One region of the Kitasatospora sp. NPDC004615 genome, then DNA from elsewhere that is predicted to be linked to it. Evidence: predicted binding sites of a transcription regulator. Region 1 holds the regulator's gene; the other holds the start of a gene.
What was found. The regulator HspR, encoded in region 1, represses chaperone genes until heat shock. The targets are predictions, from matches to a motif close to TTGAGNNNNNNNNNCTCAA.
Positions count from the first base shown of each region.

Region 1 (3,957 bases):
AGGAAGCCCTCAAGGGCGAGGACATCGCGGCCATCCGCACCGCCACCGAGAAGGTCTCCACCACTGCCCAGAAGCTCGGCGCGGCGCTGTACGCGCAGGCCGACGGCGCGGGTGCGGCCACCGGTGCGGCCGGGGCCGGCGAGGCCGGCGCCAAGGACGACGACGTGGTCGACGCCGAGATCGTCGACGACGAGAAGCCCAAGGGCGGTGCGGCATGACGGAGAAGCCGCAGGGCGAGCAGCCCGGCGACGACTCCGCCGCCGAGGAAGCCGTGCTGAAGGCCGCCGAAGAGGCTGTCGCGGGTGCGGGTGCCGACGAGCTGGCCGCCGCCAAGCGCGAGGCCGGCGAGCGTACCGCCGACCTGCAGCGTCTCCAGGCGGAGTACCAGAACTACCGCAAGCGGGTCGAGCGCGACCGGGCCACCGTCCGGGAGATCGCGGTCTCCAACATCGTGGAATCGCTGATCCCGGTGCTGGACGACATCGGCCGGGCCCGCGAGCACGGCGAGGTGACGGGTGGCTTCAAGTCCGTCGCCGAGTCGCTGGAGACGGTCGTCGCCAAGCTCGGGCTGCAGCAGTTCGGCAAGGAGGGCGAGCCCTTCGACCCGACCATCCACGAGGCGCTGATGCACAGCTACTCGTCGGACGTCACGGAGGACACCTGCGTGCAGATCCTCCAGCCCGGGTACCGGATCGGCGAGCGGATCATCCGCCCGGCGATGGTCGCGGTCGCGGAGCCCCAGCCGGGCACCCAGACCACCGGCGAACCGGACGAGGACAAGGCTGACGGTTCGTCCGACAGCTGAGTAGAGTCCCTGTGCGCTGCGGAGTCGTACGTCGTCCAGTACGGCGGCCGGCTCCGCAGCGCCGTATCGGGGCTCTTCCCAACAACACGCTTCACCAACAGACTTACGGGATTACGGGAGGTGGCGGTCAAAGGCCATGAGCGCTAAGGACTACGTGGAGAAGGACTACTACAAGGTCCTCGGCGTGCCCAAGGACGCCACCGCCGCCGAGATCAAGAAGACGTACCGCAAGTTGGCCCGGGAGTTCCACCCGGACGCCAACAAGGGCGATGCCAAGGCCGAGGAACGGTTCAAGGACATCTCCGAGGCGTACGACGTGCTCTCCGACGAGAAGCGCCGCAAGGAGTACGACGAGGCGCGCTCGCTGTTCGCCGGCGGCGGTTTCCGGCCGGGCGGCGCGGGTGGCGCCGGCGGCGGCTTCGACTTCGGCGACCTGTTCAACGGCGGCACCGCCGGCGGCAGCGGCGGACTCGGCGACGTGTTCGGCGGCCTGTTCAACCGCGGCGGCCGGCAGACCGCCCAGCCGCGGCGCGGCGCGGACGTCGAGACCGAGGTCACCCTGAACTTCGAGGAGGCCGTGGACGGCGCGACGGTGCCGCTGCGGATGACCTCCCAGGCGGCCTGCCGGGCCTGCGCCGGCACCGGTGCCAAGACCGGCACCACCCCCCGGGTCTGCCCGACCTGCGTCGGCGCGGGCACCGTCAGCCGGGGCCAGGGCGCGTTCGCGCTCTCCGAGCCGTGCCGGGACTGCAAGGGCCGCGGCATGATCGTCGACGACCCGTGCACCGTCTGCCACGGCAGTGGCCGGGCCTCCTCGGCCCGCACCATGCAGGTCCGGATCCCGGCCGGCGTGCAGGACAGCCAGCGGATCCGACTCAAGGGCAAGGGCGCCCAGGGCGAGCGCGGCGGCCAGCCCGGCGACCTGTACGTCACCGTGCACGTCGACCCGCACCCGGTGTTCGGGCGCAAGGGTGACAACCTCACCGTGACGGTGCCGGTCAGCTTCCCCGAAGCCGCACTCGGCGGCACCATCGAGGTGCCGACCCTGAACGGACCGGCCGTGAAGCTCAAGCTGCCCCCGGGCAGCGCCAACGGTCTGACCATGCGGGCCCGCGGCAAGGGCGCCACCCGCAAGGACGGCACCCGGGGAGACCTGCTGGTCACCGTCGAGGTCGCCGTACCCAAGATCGTCAGCGGCGACGCACTGAGCGCACTGGAGCAGTACCGCGAGGCCACCGCCTCGGACGACCCGCGAGCCGCCCTGTTCAAGGCGGCGGAGGGAGCGTGAGATCCCGATGAGCCCCCATCCCGACAGCCCGCGCGGCGCCGAGGCCCGGATCGGCGCCGGCATCGGCGAGGGCCTGCCCGGCGCCGGCCGCCGCCCCGCCGGTCCGCCGACGTACGTCCTCACCGAGGACACCCCGGTCTACGTGATCTCGGTCGCCGCCGAGCTCTCCGGCCTGCACCCGCAGACCCTGCGCCAGTACGACCGGCTCGGCCTGGTCTGCCCGGACCGCACCGCCGGGCGCGGCCGGCGCTACTCCGCGCGTGACATCCAGCAGCTGCGCGAGGTCCAGCGCCTCTCCCAGGACGAGGGCATCAACCTGGCCGGCATCAAGCGGATCATCGAACTGGAGAACCAGGTCGCCGCCCTGCAGTCCCGGGTCTCCGAACTGGTCGACGCCCTGGAGGGCGCCGCCGCCACCCTGCAGCAGCGCGAGGCCGCCGTGCACGCCTCCTACCGCCGTGACCTGGTGCCCTACCAGCAGGTCACGCAGTCCAGCGCCCTGGTGGTCTGGCGCCCCAAGCGCTGACCGGCCCGACCACGAACCGTCGACATTCCTGCCCACCGGGGGGTGTCGGCGGTTTCGGTGTGCTGCCAGAGTCTTGGGAGAGGACGTGCTTCCGGCTCCGCTCCGATCCGGTAATTCGGCGGAACCGAGCGCCCTTCGCTCTATGATGCGGGCCGGAAGACGCTCCCGAACTGCCGGAAGCCCCAGCTCAGGCAAGGAGTCATGGACATGAGTACTGAGCAGAGGAGCAGTGCCGTCACCCCGGCCCTGTCCCCGGAGGCCAGGTCCCTCTACGTCCGCGCCGTACAGACCGGAGGCAGGCTGACCGAGCGCGATGCCGGCAGCCTGTCACCCGGTCAAATCGCCGGCCCCTTGCAGGAGTTGCTGGCCATCGGCCTGCTTCAGGCGGAGGTGGGACCGTCCGGCACCTACGCCGTGAAGGATCCCCAACAACTGGCGGAATCGCTGACGCTGGAGCTCCAGCAGGAAGCCGGCGAAATACTCCGGCGCTCGGTCTCGATCCACCACACCCTGCAGGACCTGAACCGGGAATACCAGAGCTACATCAGCCGCCCGGAGGCCGGCGGTTCCATCGCATATGTCCAGGGCCGCGGGAACATCAACCAACGGCTGGCGACGCTGATGGCCAACGGTGCGAAGGAAATGCTCACCGCGCAACCCGGCGGCGGCCGCGGCGAGGACGCGCTGAAAATCGCGATCGCCCGTGACCTGAAATTCGTGGAACGCGGCGGCACGATCCGTACGATCTACCAGCCCAGCGCCCGCTATTCGAACCCGACGGTCAGTTACGTCCAGGCGGTCACCCAGGAAGGGTGCCAGGTCAGAACGCTCGACGAAGCCTTCGCCAAACTCATCGTCATCGATCGCCAGGTCGCGGTCGTCACCGTGGGGGACGAGGAGAACCGCGATCGCGCGGCGTTCATCCGGGACGACTCGGTCATCGACTACATCGTCGGGGTGTTCAACAGCCAATGGGAACGGGCAATTCCGTTCACCGGCGACCACGGAATTCCACCCCTGGTGGTCACCCGAATGCGTCGGCAGATCGTGCGAATGATGCTGGAAGGGATCGCCCATCGCACCATTGCCAGGCGGCTGGGCCTCAGCGAAAGGACGCTGGCCCGGCACATCGCCGAAATGCGCGAGGAATACGGGGTCGACACGCTGTTCCAACTCGGCTGGAAACTCGCGCAAACGGAGGGGCCGACGGCTTGATGCCGGCGGCCCCTCCGTCCTGCGCTTCAGGGCTCTACCAGTGGCTGTCGAGGGAGGCCACCTGGGTTTCGGTGGTCTGGGACGCAAACCAGTGAGAGTCCGCGCTCGCCGGGGCGGCCCCGA
Region 1 is NZ_JBIALQ010000003.1:298,924-302,880, forward strand. Features, by position in the region: gene dnaK (molecular chaperone DnaK) at 1-218, shown strand, start outside; gene grpE (nucleotide exchange factor GrpE) at 215-805, shown strand; gene dnaJ (molecular chaperone DnaJ) at 942-2,093, shown strand; gene ACFYS8_RS12490 (heat shock protein transcriptional repressor HspR) at 2,101-2,619, shown strand; gene ACFYS8_RS12495 (helix-turn-helix domain-containing protein) at 2,827-3,834, shown strand.

Region 2 (3,957 bases), on a different contig from region 1:
ACCAGCACTTCCGCCGGCTCCAGCGCCAGCCGCAGCACCTCCCGGACGTCGGACACGGCGTGCACCGTGAGCCGCTCCAGCACCTCGGCGGGGACGTCGTCCAGGTCCGCCTCGTTGCGCTTCGGGATGATCACCGTGGTGACCCCGGCCCGGTCCGCGGCCAGCAGCTTCTGCTTGACCCCGCCGATCGGCAGCACCCGGCCGGTCAGCGACACCTCGCCGGTCATCGCCACGTCGGTACGCACCTTGCGCCCCGACAGCAGCGAGGCCAGCGCCGTGGTCATCGTGATGCCCGCGCTCGGGCCGTCCTTCGGCACCGCGCCGGCCGGCACGTGCAGGTGGATGCCCCGCTCGCGCAGGCCCGTCACCGGCAGCTCCAGCTCGGCGCCGCGCGAACGCAGGTAGGAGAGCGCGATGTGCGCCGACTCCTTCATCACGTCGCCCAGCTGCCCGGTCAGCGTCAGCCCGGTCGAGCCGGTCTCCGCGTCCGCCAGCGACGCCTCGATGTAGAGGACGTCACCACCGGCCCCGGTGACCGCCAGGCCGGTCGCCACCCCGGGCACCGCGGTGCGACGCTCGGTCGGCTCCTGCGCCGACTCCGGCACGTGGTGCGGCCGGCCCAGCAGCGCCCGCAGGTCGTCCGGGCCGATCGCGGCCGGCAGCTCGCGCTCGCCCAGCTCGGTCTGCGCGGCGACCTTGCGCAGGATCCGCGCGATCGACCGCTCCAGGTTCCGGACGCCCGCCTCCCGGGTGTACTCGGCGGCGAGCCGGCGCAGCGCCTCCTCGTCCACCGTCAGCTGCTCCGCGGCGAGGCCCGCCTTGGCGAGCTGGCGGGGCAGCAGGTGGTCGCGGGCGATGGAGACCTTCTCGTCCTCGGTGTAACCGTCCAGCCGGACCAGGTCCATCCGGTCCAGCAGCGGCTCCGGGATGGCCTCCAGCACGTTGGCGGTGGCCAGGAACACTACGTCGGACAGGTCGAGCTCGACCTCCAAGTAGTGGTCCCGGAAGGTGTGGTTCTGTGCCGGGTCCAGCACCTCGAGCAGCGCCGCCGCCGGGTCGCCCCGGTAGTCCGAGCCGACCTTGTCGATCTCGTCCAGCAGCACCACCGGGTTCATCGTCCCGGCCTCCTTGATCGCCCGGACGATCCGGCCGGGGATCGAGCCCACGTACGTCCGCCGGTGGCCGCGGATCTCCGCCTCGTCCCGGACGCCGCCCAGCGCCACCCGGACGAACGACCGGCCCATCGCGTGGGCCACCGACTCGCCCAGCGAGGTCTTGCCGACACCGGGCGGGCCGACCAGCGCCAGCACCGCACCTCCGCGCCGGCCGCCGATCTGGCCGAGCCCCTGGTCGGCCCGGCGCTTGCGGACCGCCAGGTACTCGACGATCCGGTCCTTCACGTCCGCCAGGCCGGTGTGGTCGGCGTCCAGCACGGCACGCGCGGCGGCGATGTCGTACGAATCCTCGGAGCGCTCGTTCCACGGCAGCTCCAGCACGGTGTCCAGCCAGGTGCGGATCCACGAGCCCTCGGGCGACTGATCACTGGAACGCTCCAGCTTGTCGACCTCCTTGAGCGCCGCCTCCCGGACCTTCTCGGGCAGCTCGGCCGCCTCCACCCGCGCCCGGTAGTCATCCTCCTCAGTACCCGCCTCACCGTTCAGCTCGGCCAGCTCCTTGCGGACGGCCTCCAGCTGGCGGCGCAGCAGGAACTCCTTCTGCTGCTTGGCGACGCCCTCCTCGACGTCCTTGCGGATGGTGTCGTTGACCTCCTCCTCCGCGAGGTGCTCGCGCAGCAGGCCCAGCGCGTACTCCAGCCGGGCCTGACGGTCGGCCTCCAGCAGCACCTTCAGCTTCTGCTCGGCGGTGGCGAACGGCGCGTACCCGATGTTGTCCGCGAGCTCGCCGATGTCCTCGATCGCGGCCACCCGGTCCACGATCTGCCATGCCCCGCGCTTGCGCAGCCACTTGGTGGACAGCGCCTTGTACTCCTTGGCCAGCTCGGCCGCCCGACCTGCCACCGGCAGCCCGGCGTCCGACTCCTGGAACGGCGTGGTCTCCACCCACAGCGCCGCCCCCGGCCCGGTCGTCCCCTTGCCGATCCGCACCCGGCGCACCGCGCGTACCAGCGCCGCCGGGTCACCGTCCGCCAGCCGCCCGACCTGCTCGACCGTCGCCAGCGCACCCACCGCCGCGTACGACCCGTCGAGCCGCGGCACCAGCAGCACCTGCGGCTTCCCCCCGTTGCTCCCCGCCCTGGCCGCCTCCACGGCAGCCCTCACCTCCGGATCCGAAAGCTCCAGCGGAACCACCATGCCAGGGAGCACCACCTCGTCGTCGAGGGGCAGCACGGGCAGAGTGAGCGGAATGGACGTCGATGCCATGATCTCTCCCCAGTCAGTGAAGTTGAGCTGACCTGACTAAGGTTTGGCACGCCTCGGTTGTTCCCCTCCGGGTGTTCACCCTGAGCGAAGGGGACTCAGGGTGGACGTCTCAGCCCTCCGCGACGGCCGTCGAGCGCTTCCACGCCCACACCCGCTCCGGCCCGCGCGGCCCCCTGCCGCGCCTCAGCCACGGCCACATCGCCACACCCAACAGCAACGCCGCCGGGTGCCCGACCGAAGTCACCAGATCGGGGTCGGAGAACAACTGGTGCCCGATCAACGCCAGCCCCGCGCCCAGCGCGACGGCCCGCCCGGGCCGCGGCAGCAGTCCGGCCAGCCCGCCGAGCGAGGCCAGCACCCCGTAACTGACGCCGATGTCCATCGCGTCCAGCACATCGGGCCCGGCCGCCCCGCCGGCCACACTCGCCACGGCCACCCCCTGCGAGAGCAGCGTCGCGCCGATGTGCCCGGCCCCGAAGACGCCGAGGGCACGGACTCCCCCCGCCCGTCGTTCAAGAGGTGCGACGGTGCAGAGGAAGGCCCAGAAGTAGGGCGCCCAGACCGAGCCGGCGACCCACAGGCCGCTGCCGATGAGGGAGACCACGGGGTGGACGAGCAGGTTGTGCGCGTCGGTGGAGGACACCGACTGGAGCCGGTGCACGGTGTCGGGGTCGCCGAAGCGGGCGTAGAGCGTGGTGCCGAGCAGCAGGCCGAGGTAACCGAGCGCGAACGGGTTCGCCCGGGGGGTGGGGACGGCCCGCAGGCCCGGCCGGATCAGCCGTCGTCGCAGTTCCGCGCTGGTCATCGTGCCTCCCGAACGCTTCGTCCGCCCCACGATACGGGTGGCAGGTGAGAGGTGTCTGGGTAAGTCCTGTGAAGACCACTGTCCGTGCATATGCCGCTCGCACACGTACCGTTACAGGTCGCAAGTGCTTTGGGTAAGGTACTGGCCCGTGCCCGTCCGATCGGGGACCTGCCAAGCATGACGGTCCCGGCCGGAATCATCCGGTCAGCCCACCCGGGCGGGGACGGCGTCCGTACGCTGCCAGGAGCAGCGCCGGCGGGCGGGGCAACAGCCCAAGACGGATTGAGACGACTACGACGCGGAGCCCGCCGTCCCCACAGACGGCCGGCCCGCAGCCCTGGGGGCGGTGGCGTGACCGTGACAGAGATTCAGCAAGAGACGATCAGCAGTGGCCCGGTGGGTACCCAGCGACGGGTGCTCGTCGTGGAGGACGAGCCGACCATCGCGGAGTCGATCGCGGCGCGCCTGGGAGCCGAGGGCTTCAAGGTGGCGGTGGCCCACGACGGGCCGGGCGCAGTGGACGGGTTCCACACCTGGCAGCCCGACCTGGTGGTGCTCGACATCATGCTGCCGGGCTTCGACGGCCTCGAGGTGTGCCGCCGGATCCAGGCCCAGCGCCCGGTGCCGGTGCTGATGCTGACCGCGCGGGACGACGAGACGGACCTGCTGGTCGGTCTGGGCGTCGGCGCGGACGACTACATGACCAAGCCGTTCTCGATGCGCGAGCTGGCGGCCCGGGTGAACGTGCTGCTGCGCCGGGTGGAGCGCGCC
Region 2 is NZ_JBIALQ010000002.1:239,294-243,250, forward strand. Features, by position in the region: gene lon (endopeptidase La) at 1-2,381, opposite strand, end outside; gene ACFYS8_RS07985 (rhomboid-like protein) at 2,491-3,186, opposite strand; gene ACFYS8_RS07990 (response regulator transcription factor) at 3,544-3,957, shown strand, end outside.
Region 2: a site for HspR is predicted at 2,404-2,422, ahead of lon (endopeptidase La). Genes of this name have one in related genera too.